Regions from separate parts of the Shewanella sp. GD03713 genome, predicted to be linked through region 1. Evidence: predicted binding sites of a transcription regulator. Region 1 holds the regulator's gene; each other region holds the start of a gene.

The links. Region 1 encodes sigma-54, which starts transcription at its own class of promoters, with help from an activator protein. Its sites were predicted from a motif close to GTTGGCACGNNNNTNGNNT; they were not measured.
Region 2: the regulator sigma-54 is predicted to act here: its motif matches at 1,803-1,821, upstream of flgB (flagellar basal body rod protein FlgB).
Region 3: the regulator sigma-54 is predicted to act here: its motif matches at 1,931-1,949, upstream of flgF (flagellar basal-body rod protein FlgF).

What each region holds. Positions count from the first base shown of each region.
Region 1 covers NZ_JAOCIW010000001.1:770,904-774,184, forward strand. Annotated here, with positions in the region: gene ptsN (PTS IIA-like nitrogen regulatory protein PtsN) at 1-293, opposite strand, end outside; gene hpf (ribosome hibernation promoting factor) at 296-583, opposite strand; gene N5E87_RS03450 (RNA polymerase factor sigma-54) at 612-2,087, opposite strand; gene lptB (LPS export ABC transporter ATP-binding protein) at 2,193-2,924, opposite strand; gene lptA (lipopolysaccharide transport periplasmic protein LptA) at 2,921-3,281, opposite strand, start outside.
Region 2 covers NZ_JAOCIW010000001.1:1,461,657-1,464,937, reverse strand. Annotated here, with positions in the region: gene flgE (flagellar hook protein FlgE) at 1-79, opposite strand, end outside; gene flgD (flagellar hook assembly protein FlgD) at 142-921, opposite strand; gene flgC (flagellar basal body rod protein FlgC) at 946-1,362, opposite strand; gene flgB (flagellar basal body rod protein FlgB) at 1,365-1,769, opposite strand; gene N5E87_RS06530 (protein-glutamate O-methyltransferase CheR) at 1,914-2,753, opposite strand; gene N5E87_RS06525 (chemotaxis protein CheV) at 2,855-3,281, opposite strand, start outside.
Region 3 covers NZ_JAOCIW010000001.1:1,465,006-1,468,286, reverse strand. Annotated here, with positions in the region: gene flgH (flagellar basal body L-ring protein FlgH) at 1-339, opposite strand, end outside; gene flgG (flagellar basal-body rod protein FlgG) at 352-1,140, opposite strand; gene flgF (flagellar basal-body rod protein FlgF) at 1,151-1,894, opposite strand; gene flgE (flagellar hook protein FlgE) at 2,067-3,281, opposite strand, start outside.

The DNA of each region.
Region 1 (3,281 bases):
ATGTCGACAGGTTGTTTATCGATAGCATCAAAGGCTATCGGCTCCTCACATTTCACCAATATGGCTATGGGTTGTGTTATATCGGTTAATCGACCATGTGGAATGGCGATGCCGTTACCTATACCTGTGCTCCCCATCTTTTCGCGCGCCACTAGGCTTTCGAAGATCTCTTGAGATGAGAGGGTGGGGTACTGGGCAGCGGCTAAGTCGCTGATAAGTTCCAGTACCTTTTTCTTACTGCCCGGAGTGGCGCAGGTCGTGCATTCCGGCCGCAGTATGGTACGAAGTTCCATTGCTAGTGTTTTGTTAACTTCTCTTTGTGTTTAATAACCTGACGATCAAGCTTGTCGATCAGGACGTCTATGGCAGCATACATATCTGCATGCTCTGAAGTCGCGAAGACTTCACCACCGGTGAGGTTGATTCTCGCTTCGGCAATTTGTTGCATTTTCTCAACATTGAGCACAACGTGCACATTATTGATCTGTTCGAAATGACGTTCAAGTTTTGAAAACTTTTCCTCAACATAAGCCCGTAACGATTCAGTAATCTCGATATGGTGTCCACTCAGGTTTATTTGCATATAAACGTCCTCCGATTTCCACTTTAGGCTATAAACTTTTACGCTGATTGGAAGGGGGAATAAGCATCGCTTCTCTGTACTTCGCAATGGTTCTGCGCGCAACGTTAATTCCCTGTTCTGCCAGAAGCTGTGCCATCTTGCTGTCGCTTAATGGTTTTTTCTGGTTTTCCGCTGCAACCAGTTTCTTAATGAAGGCTCTGATTGCCGTGGATGAGCACTCACCGCCATCATCAGTCCCGACGTGGCTTGAGAAGAAATATTTTAGTTCAAAAAGTCCCTTTGGGGTATGCATGTATTTTTGCGTCGTCACCCGTGAAATGGTGGACTCATGCATCTCTACCGCCTCAGCGATATCGTTCAGGACCATAGGTTTCATGGCTTCTTCACCGTATTCGAAGAAACCCTGTTGATATTGCACTATGCAGTTTGCCACCTTGAGCAGTGTTTCGTTACGGCTTTCAAGACTTTTGATAAACCACTTGGCCTCTTGCAGATGCCCGCGGATAAATTGGCTATCGGCTTGGCTTTTGGTGCTGCGCGCCATGGCTGCATATTGCTGATTAACATTGATTTTTGGCATGCAATCTGGATTTAACTCGACCACCCAGCGACCGTTTTTCTTCGATACCGACACATCGGGGATGACATATTCTTCATCAACAGGGGTGATGAGCAAACCGGGGCGAGGGTTTAAGGTTTGGATCAGCGCTATGCTGTCCCTTAACTCGTCCTCTTTAAGTTTGGTCTTACGCATCAACAACCTAAAGTCGCGGGCGGCGATCAGATCTAAATGATCTTTGATCAACATGCGGGCGTTTTCGAGGTGTGGGGTATCCGGCGAAAAATGGGAGAGTTGGATAAGCAGACATTCGCTTAAATCCCTTGCGGCGACACCAACGGGATCGAAGTGTTGAATACGCTTGAGTACGGCTTCGACCTCATCCAGTTCTATCTCAGGATTGCCCATGGCCTCGAGGATATCTTCAGTACTTTGAGTGAGATAACCTTGATCGTCGATGGCATCAATAATCGCGGTGGCGATGGCTAAATCGGTTTCAGAGAAGGGCGTGAGGTTTTTTTGCCATTCTAAATGTTCGTACAGGCCTTCACTGGTTTCCCCTTGGAAGGGCATGTCATCTTCACGGCTGGCGCCAGAACCTGAGTTTGGCGAGGCGGTAAAGACTTCATCCCAAGTGGTGTCCATGGGCAGTTCTTCGGGCAGGGATTCTTTGGTCAACGACTCGGCAATGTCCACAGTGGAATTGTCTTGTTCCTGTGGCTGGGCCGTCGTTTCGCTAAAGTCGGTATCGGCGATATCTTGCTTACGTTCGGTAGGCGCGTCGAATTGCTCCTCTTCCAGCTCGAGAAGAGGATTAGAGTCTAAGGCTTGCTGGATCTCTTGCTGCAGTTCCAATGACGACAATTGCAACAGACGAATGGCCTGTTGAAGTTGTGGCGTCATGGTTAACTGTTGACCCAGTTTGAGCTGGAGTGACGCTTTCATGTTACCGCTGATCCCTACGTTATTATTTTGAATTTAGGCCGCTTGTTATCATATTGATGGCGCTTATAAGCCAAAATTCAAGGCTAATTGGCTCTGTTTAAGTAACTATAGCCTGAATTGTTCACCTAAGTACACAGCCCTAACTTGCTGATTGTCTAAGATCTCTGCGGGAGTTCCTTCGGCAATCAGGTTTCCGTGACTAACAATGTAGGCATGTTCACAGACGTCTAAGGTTTCGCGCACATTGTGGTCTGTGATCAGTACCCCAAGGCCTCGGCTCTTGAGTTGTTCGATGATTTTCTTGATATCGATAACCGAAATCGGGTCGACACCGGCGAAGGGTTCATCGAGCAGAATAAACTTAGGATTGGCCGCTAAGGCGCGGGCAATTTCGACGCGGCGACGTTCACCGCCCGATAACGACATGCCTTGGCTATCTCGGATATGGGTGATATGGAACTCTTCGAGCAGATGCTCCAGCTCTTCTTCGCGTTGATCGCGATTGAGCTCCTTACGGGTTTGCAGTACCGCCATGATATTGTCATGCACGGTCAGCTTGCGAAAGATACTGGCTTCCTGTGGCAGGTAACCAATGCCTTTACGGGCGCGCAGGTGCATAGGATCGGCGGTTAAATCATCATCGTCGATAAAGATATGGCCTTTATCGCTTTTGACTAAGCCCACGACCATATAAAAGGTGGTGGTTTTACCCGCGCCGTTTGGGCCGAGTAGGCCGACAACTTGACCCGTTTTCACCGTCAGGCTGACATCTTTCACAACCTGACGACTCTTATAACTCTTAGCGAGATTTTGTGCTTTTAAGGTGATTTGGGTCATTTAGAGTCCTGTTTTTTCACAGGTTTGTCCGCGGGCTGGTTCTTGATCTCTTCCTGATAGTTGTCAGGTTGAATAATGGTAATCACGCGATCATCACCGCTACCCGTGCTCTCAGCGATCAGTTTTTGCTGAATAATATCGTAACGGATGAGGTTACCCGTCACTTGGCTACCCGCTTGGTCTAGGCTGGCTGAGCCTGTCAAGGTCAGGGTGCGGGTCGCCATTTCGTAGCGAATTTCTTTCGCGCTCGCTGAAGCTGGGCGTCCATCGTCGAGGATCTGGCTATAAGTCGCAGGATTACCGGTTGCCACTAAAATCTTGCTGTTTTCCCCTTCGGCAGAAAATGCACGTAGTTGA
Region 2 (3,281 bases), 690 kb from region 1:
CATTCGCAATGTTGTTCGCGGTAGTGTTTAAGTCTTTCTGTGCAGCAGAAATGCCACTCAATGCAATGTTAAACGACATAATTCACCTCTACATTTCACTCAATTCAATTAAGGACCCAGGTCCAACTCAATACTGACAAATTAGGTTTCTGATACCGCGAGCACATCAGAGAGCTTAATACCTGCACCACCGCGAAGATTCAGAATCGCCCCAGTGCTTGCTGTGCCCAATGAAACACTGGTCACATGGGCATAGGTCGAAACGGCAAGCTCTTGAGATTCTCCATCAACAAGACCGCTGGCCTTAATGGTGTAATTGCCGGCACTAACAGGCTCACCATTTTCATTCAGACCATCCCATGTCACAGGGATGTTGCCGCCATCACTGCCATCGATGTTAAAGGTGCTAACCACTTGGCCTTTATCATCTAGCACACGCACGTTAATCACAGGAATTTTGTCTGGCGTACTCACCACGCCACTCAGGGTGGGGCTTTCGACTGACACATTGCCGGTATCGGTTGGGATCAACACCTTACGTCCAACTAATCCCGATGCTTGCAGCGCCTGACTCGATGTCATCACGCTGTTTAAATTAACAATCTCATCATTGAGCTTTGAAATACCATCCACGGTAGAAAAAGATGCCATTTGTGCAATCATCTGGTCGTTGTCGACGGGCTTAAACGGATCCTGCATCGACAACTGCTGACTGAGTAATGAAAAAAAGTCTTCCTGCGTCAGCTGTTGACTCTTAGCTTCTGGCACAACCGATTGGCTAGGCAAGCGGATCCCATCTAAAAATGGATTGCCGGTTGATGTACTCGTTGTGCTCGTGGTATTAGTCGCCACCGTATTCGATTGGCTCTTAGCTTGAGTCGTCTGAGCCGTATTCTGGCTAAGTTGGTTAATGAGGCTCACAGCTTACCTCCTAAATCGCGCATGTTATTTACCCATCCCAAGTGTTTGTTGCAGCATAGATTTTGCGGCTTCTGCGACTTGAACATTCATCTGATATGAGCGAGAGGCAGAAATCATATCCGCCATTTCTTCCATGACATTCACATTCGGCTTATAAATAAAACCATCCGCATCCGCCATCGGATGATCGGGCGAATACTCTTTTAATAGGGGTTTATCGCTCTCAACAATGCCTTTTACTGCAACACCTTGAGAAGCTTGCTGTTGGCTCTGCGCTTTCGCCATTTCAGCTTCAAAAATGGGATGACGTGAGCGGTAAGTTTTATCAATACTGCTAGAAACAGAATCGGCGTTAGCGATGTTACTCGCCGTGGTATTGAGTCGGACGGACTGGGCTGACATACCGGAGCCTGCCACATCAAAAATGCTAAATAAACTCATGATTAATCCCCTCTCAGCGCTTTTTTCATGCCGCTAAACTTACTGTCCAAAAATCCCAGAGACATTTGATATTCGAGCGCATTTTGCATAAATGCCGACTGTTCCTGTTGAATATCCACTGTATTGCCATCTCCAGTATCTGGCTGATTTGGCACACGGAACTTCACGTATTGTCCCGTTAACTGTGCGAGGCCAAAATGCTGCTCATCGCCTGTCATCTCAAGGCTATTGCGTTGCTGTTGCTGGGTTTTCGCAATATTTAAGGCCGCAGAAAAATCGACGTCACGGGCTTTATAATGTGGCGTATCGGCGTTTGCGATGTTGCTTGAAATTACTTCGGCACGCTCGGCACGTATCCCCAAAGTAAATTGGTGCACACCTAGTGCCTTATCAAAATTAATCGCCATAAAATTGCCTCCATCGTGACTCTCACGGGAACAAAGCAATTCATGTGCCAAAAAACAGAAACTATCAGAAATGTGTAGAAAAGGGGTTTGACGGGGTAAAAAATTACCGACTCATGTCGGTAATTTTTATTTAATATCATAATATTAAGTCTTTTTCTGGTAATAGATACCCGGGTTGCAACGAACCATATCAAATTCATCCGTCAGACCCGCAATCGACTCTGACGCGCCGAGAAAGAGTATGCCCTTCGGATTTAAAGCGGCAGCGAATTGCCGCAAAATTTTTGCTTTTGCCTCTGGGGCAAAATAGATCAGCACATTTCGACAGAAGATAATGTCGAACTTGCCGAGTAAGGTGTAACTCTCAAGTAAGTTATGGGCGCGAAAATTGACTAAACGCTTAACGTTATCCTTAACTCGCATGTTGCCAGAGGGCAAAGCATCAAAAAACTGGCGCTTACGTTCCTCGGATAAACCACGCGCTAGCGCCAAACTATCGTATTCGGCATTTTTGCAACGTTCCAACATCGAAGGTGAAAGATCGGTTGCTTGAATCGAGGCGCCGCCCGGCAAAGCTCCCGGCTTCTTCTGTTGATATTCTAAGATAGTCATTGCCAACGAATAAGGCTCTTGGCCAGACGAGCAGGCAGCGGACCATATTTTTAATGGACGCCCCAACTTACTGTATTCAGGTAACAACACATTATTGAGCAACTCAAACGGATAACGGTCACGAAACCATAAGGTTTCATTGGTAGTCATGGCGTCGATCACTTCTGCCCGTAAGGCTCGCTCCGTGGGCTTCATCGAATGTTTTACCACATCGGATAACGAAGGCAGATTATATTTGCCCATCAAGGGAGCAAGACGGCTACGTACTAGGTATTGTTTATTTTCCCCCAGTACGATGCCGCTGTGTTGTTCTAGGAACAACCTAAATTGATTATATTCGGCTTCAGCGAGTGATTTGTCAGGCACATTCACGTCCTAGATCCTATAGCAAGCACCCAAATAAGTGCCAACAATCATGTAATAAGGGCTAGATTATAGCGTAAAGCGCTACTAGGCACTAACCCACACTTTCACTACAAACTTAAATGCTTGTTCACTGCTGCCGCTAATTCATCAGGATTGAATTTCGCGATAAAGTCGTTGGCGCCTACTTTTTGCACCATGGCCTGGTTGAACACGCCGCTGAGTGAGGTATGTAAAACGACCTTAATATGCTTAAGTTTTGGATCGTCGCGGATTTCTGCCGTTAAGGTATAACCATCCATTTCAGGCATTTCGATATCAGAAATAATTAATGGGATCTCTTCGGCGACATTGTTCATTTCACCAGCAATCGCCTTTAACTTGTCCAATGCCTCGCGGCCATCTTTTGCCGTATCAATCTGTAAGTTTAATGATTCCAACGCGCGAATAATCTGTTTACGAGCCACAGCCGAATCATCAATCACCATGATGTGATAATGCTGACTTCTATCGATAGTGAGCTGCTCATTGACTTCT
Region 3 (3,281 bases), 690 kb from region 1:
GAGGGGAACCCCGCCAATCGACACATTGCTGCCACCGGCATAAATGGGGTCGAGCGACATGTCAGAGCCTTTTTTGATCTGATTACCCGCGCTCTTTTTCGCTTGAGTCGCTTCCTTCAACACGATAGTGATGATGTCACCCACTTTATGGGCGCGAATATCCGAATAGAGACTGGCCGCTTGGCTGTCTTGGTAAATTGACCCTGTCGCGGCAATTTTGGTTGGCGGCGCTTCGGGATATACCGGCGCATAGAAAGGATCATCTGCAATCGGCTTCTTGGGGGTAGAGCTACATGCCGTAAGCAAGAGCGCAGCGGCCAATATAAAATATCTAGCCATGATAATGTGCCTCTATAGATTCTGATTCACATAAGCCAGCATCTGATCAACCGCCGAAATCACTTTGGAGTTCATCTCGTAGATCCGCTGACTTTCAATAAGATTCACCAACTCTTCGGTCACGTTTACGTTAGAGGTTTCTAACGCGCCTTGACGAATCGCCCCCATACCATCGAGTGATGCAGTACCTTGGATAGGCGTGCCACTGGCACCGGTTTCGGTGTACAGGTTTTGTCCCATAGGATCTAAACCCGATGGGTTAATAAAGTCGGACATGCTGAGCTGCCCCACCACTTGGTTTTCTGCGGCGCCCGGCGTCTTAACAGAAACCTCGCCTTCAGCAGATACGGTAATACTGGTCGCATCTTCAGGAATGGTGATCGCAGGTTGCAGTACATAACCCGAACCTGGTGTAACAATTTGGCCTGTATCATCTAAGGTAAATTGACCATTACGGGTATAAGCCGTGGTGCCGTCGGGTAACTGCACTTCAAAAAAGCCAGGGCCTTCGATCATCAGATCGAGTGAGTTATCCGTGGTCAACATATTGCCTTGGGTAAACATCTTTTGGGTGGCCACCACTTTGGTACCCGCACCGATATTTAAACCATTTGGCAACTTAGTGTTCGAGGCGCTAATGCCCCCCGCTTGGTTAACGGTTTGATAAAGTAAGTCTTCAAAGACGGCGCGGCTTTTTTTGTAGCCGACGGTGCTGGCGTTCGCGACGTTGTTTGAAATCACCGCAATATCGGTTTGCTGTGCGTCTAAGCCAGTTTTACTAATCCATAAGGCTGGATGCATAATTTATCTCCTAACTAATCCGCATTAATGAAGAAGCCGCGCGGTCGTTTTCTTCCGCGGTTTTCATCATCTTCACTTGCAATTCAAATTGTCGCTGTAGGTCGATTAAGGACACCATCTCATCCACTGGATTGACGTTACTGCCCTCTACAGCACCACTCTCAACAAACACGTTTGGGTCGGTTGGTGCCGGATTACCCGATACCAAACGGAACAGCCCATCCTCCCCACGCATCATTTGTGCATTGCCGGGGTTGACCAGCTTTAATCGCCCCACCTCTTCGATCACTTCCGTTGTCGCGCCCTGAGGACGTACCGAGATAATGCCATCCTGTGAAATGGTGACTTTTTCAATCGGCAACGGTAATACAATCGGCCCCGCATCGCCCATCACTGGATTACCGCGGTCGTTATGCAATAACCCTGTTGAGTCGAAACTTAAGCTTCCTGAACGGGTATAGGCCTCACTGCCATCCTTTGCCTGCACTGCGAACCAACCATCACCTTTAATGGCAACGTCAAGATCCCGCCCTGTGGTTTTGATGGGGCCGGCACGAAAATTGGCGGAGGGGGTTTCGACCATGGCAAAAACCCTCGATGGCAATCCTTCACCAAAGGCTTGCATCGATCTGGCTTGCGCCATATCCGACTTAAATCCATCGGTATTGGCGTTAGCTAAGTTGTTGGCACGCAATGCCAACTCATTCATGTTTTGCTTAGCTCCGCTCATGGATATGTAGAGGAATTTGTCCACAGACTGCTCCGTCAAATTTTCAACCTGATAATAGCAAAGCAAGCATCATGCCAATAAAATTAATGGCTAATTTGCTGATAAATTGGGAGAAGATTATGAGGAAATGGCTACAAGGCCAAAAGAGGCTAAGTGTTGCCGCCAGCGGCAACACTTAGAAAAGGGAGAAATCAGCTTAACGAATTTGCAGTACAGTTTGTTGCAGGGTGTTATTCACTTCCAGCGTACGTGAGTTGGCTTGGAAGTTACGTTGTGCCGAAATCAAATCCACCAGCTCAGTCGTCAAGTCAATGTTAGATTGCTCTAACGCTGAAGAACTGAGACTACCAAACGTACCACTGTTAGGCTCACCAGCCAGCGCAGGACCTGACGATAAACTGGCTTTCCACGAGGTATTACCCACTTGTGTCAAACCTTGCTCGTTTGCAAAGCGAACTAAAGCAACGCGGGCTAATGGCACTGTTGAACCATTGGAGTAACTGGCAGTGATCAAACCATCTTCACCAATTTCGACATTGGTTAAACGCCCTACTGTGGTACCGTCCTGTGACAATTCAGTGGCGGCAAAAGGAGCTGAATATTGGGTTGGTGCATTAAATTTAATAGTCACGGCTTGAGTGCCATCAGCACCAGGGCCTAACACGCCAGCACCACCCACGCCTAATGCTTCAGTCGTCACGACCGCAGGATCGCTTCCGGTATACACACCGACAGAGTTAAACTTCAACACCGAACCTTTCCAACCGCCTGTGGTTTGGGCTGTCTCTGTACCATCAGCCGTACCATCGCCATTGGTATCCGTCTGATAAGTCCCCGCAGGACCAGACACATCCACTTGCTTACCATCAATTGCGTAGTAGGCAACCCAGTTGTTTTCACCGTTGTAAGAGCCGTTGTTTGGCTTCACAAAATAGGTGGTCATGATATGCGGCTCACCGAGTGAGTCGTAAATCGTCATGGAGGTCACACTGTTGTAGGTTTTAGAGTCCAGCGGGTCAAAGGCAGCAGGATCGAGTGAACCTTCTTTCGCATTTAAGTTCATCTGCAGAGTCACGTTTTCAGTCTGAACTGGACTGCCAGCAGTATCAGGAATTTGCACAGGTTTAGCCGTCGTTAAACTGACCGATGTCGAATTACCATCTTTATCAACTGGGAAGGTTTGCAGGTAATTACCTGCAGAATCAACCATATAATTATTTTTATCGACTTTGAATGCACCTGCACGGGTAAACTGATGATCTAGGGTGCCAATCTCAGAAGCCGTCACAAAAAAGCCGCCCCCTTTGATCGCTAAATCTAAGGAGTTATTAGTCAGCTGCAAACTACCTTGGTGGAATTGCTGTGCCACTTGACTCGTTGCCACACCACCACCGACGGCGGTTTTAGAGTT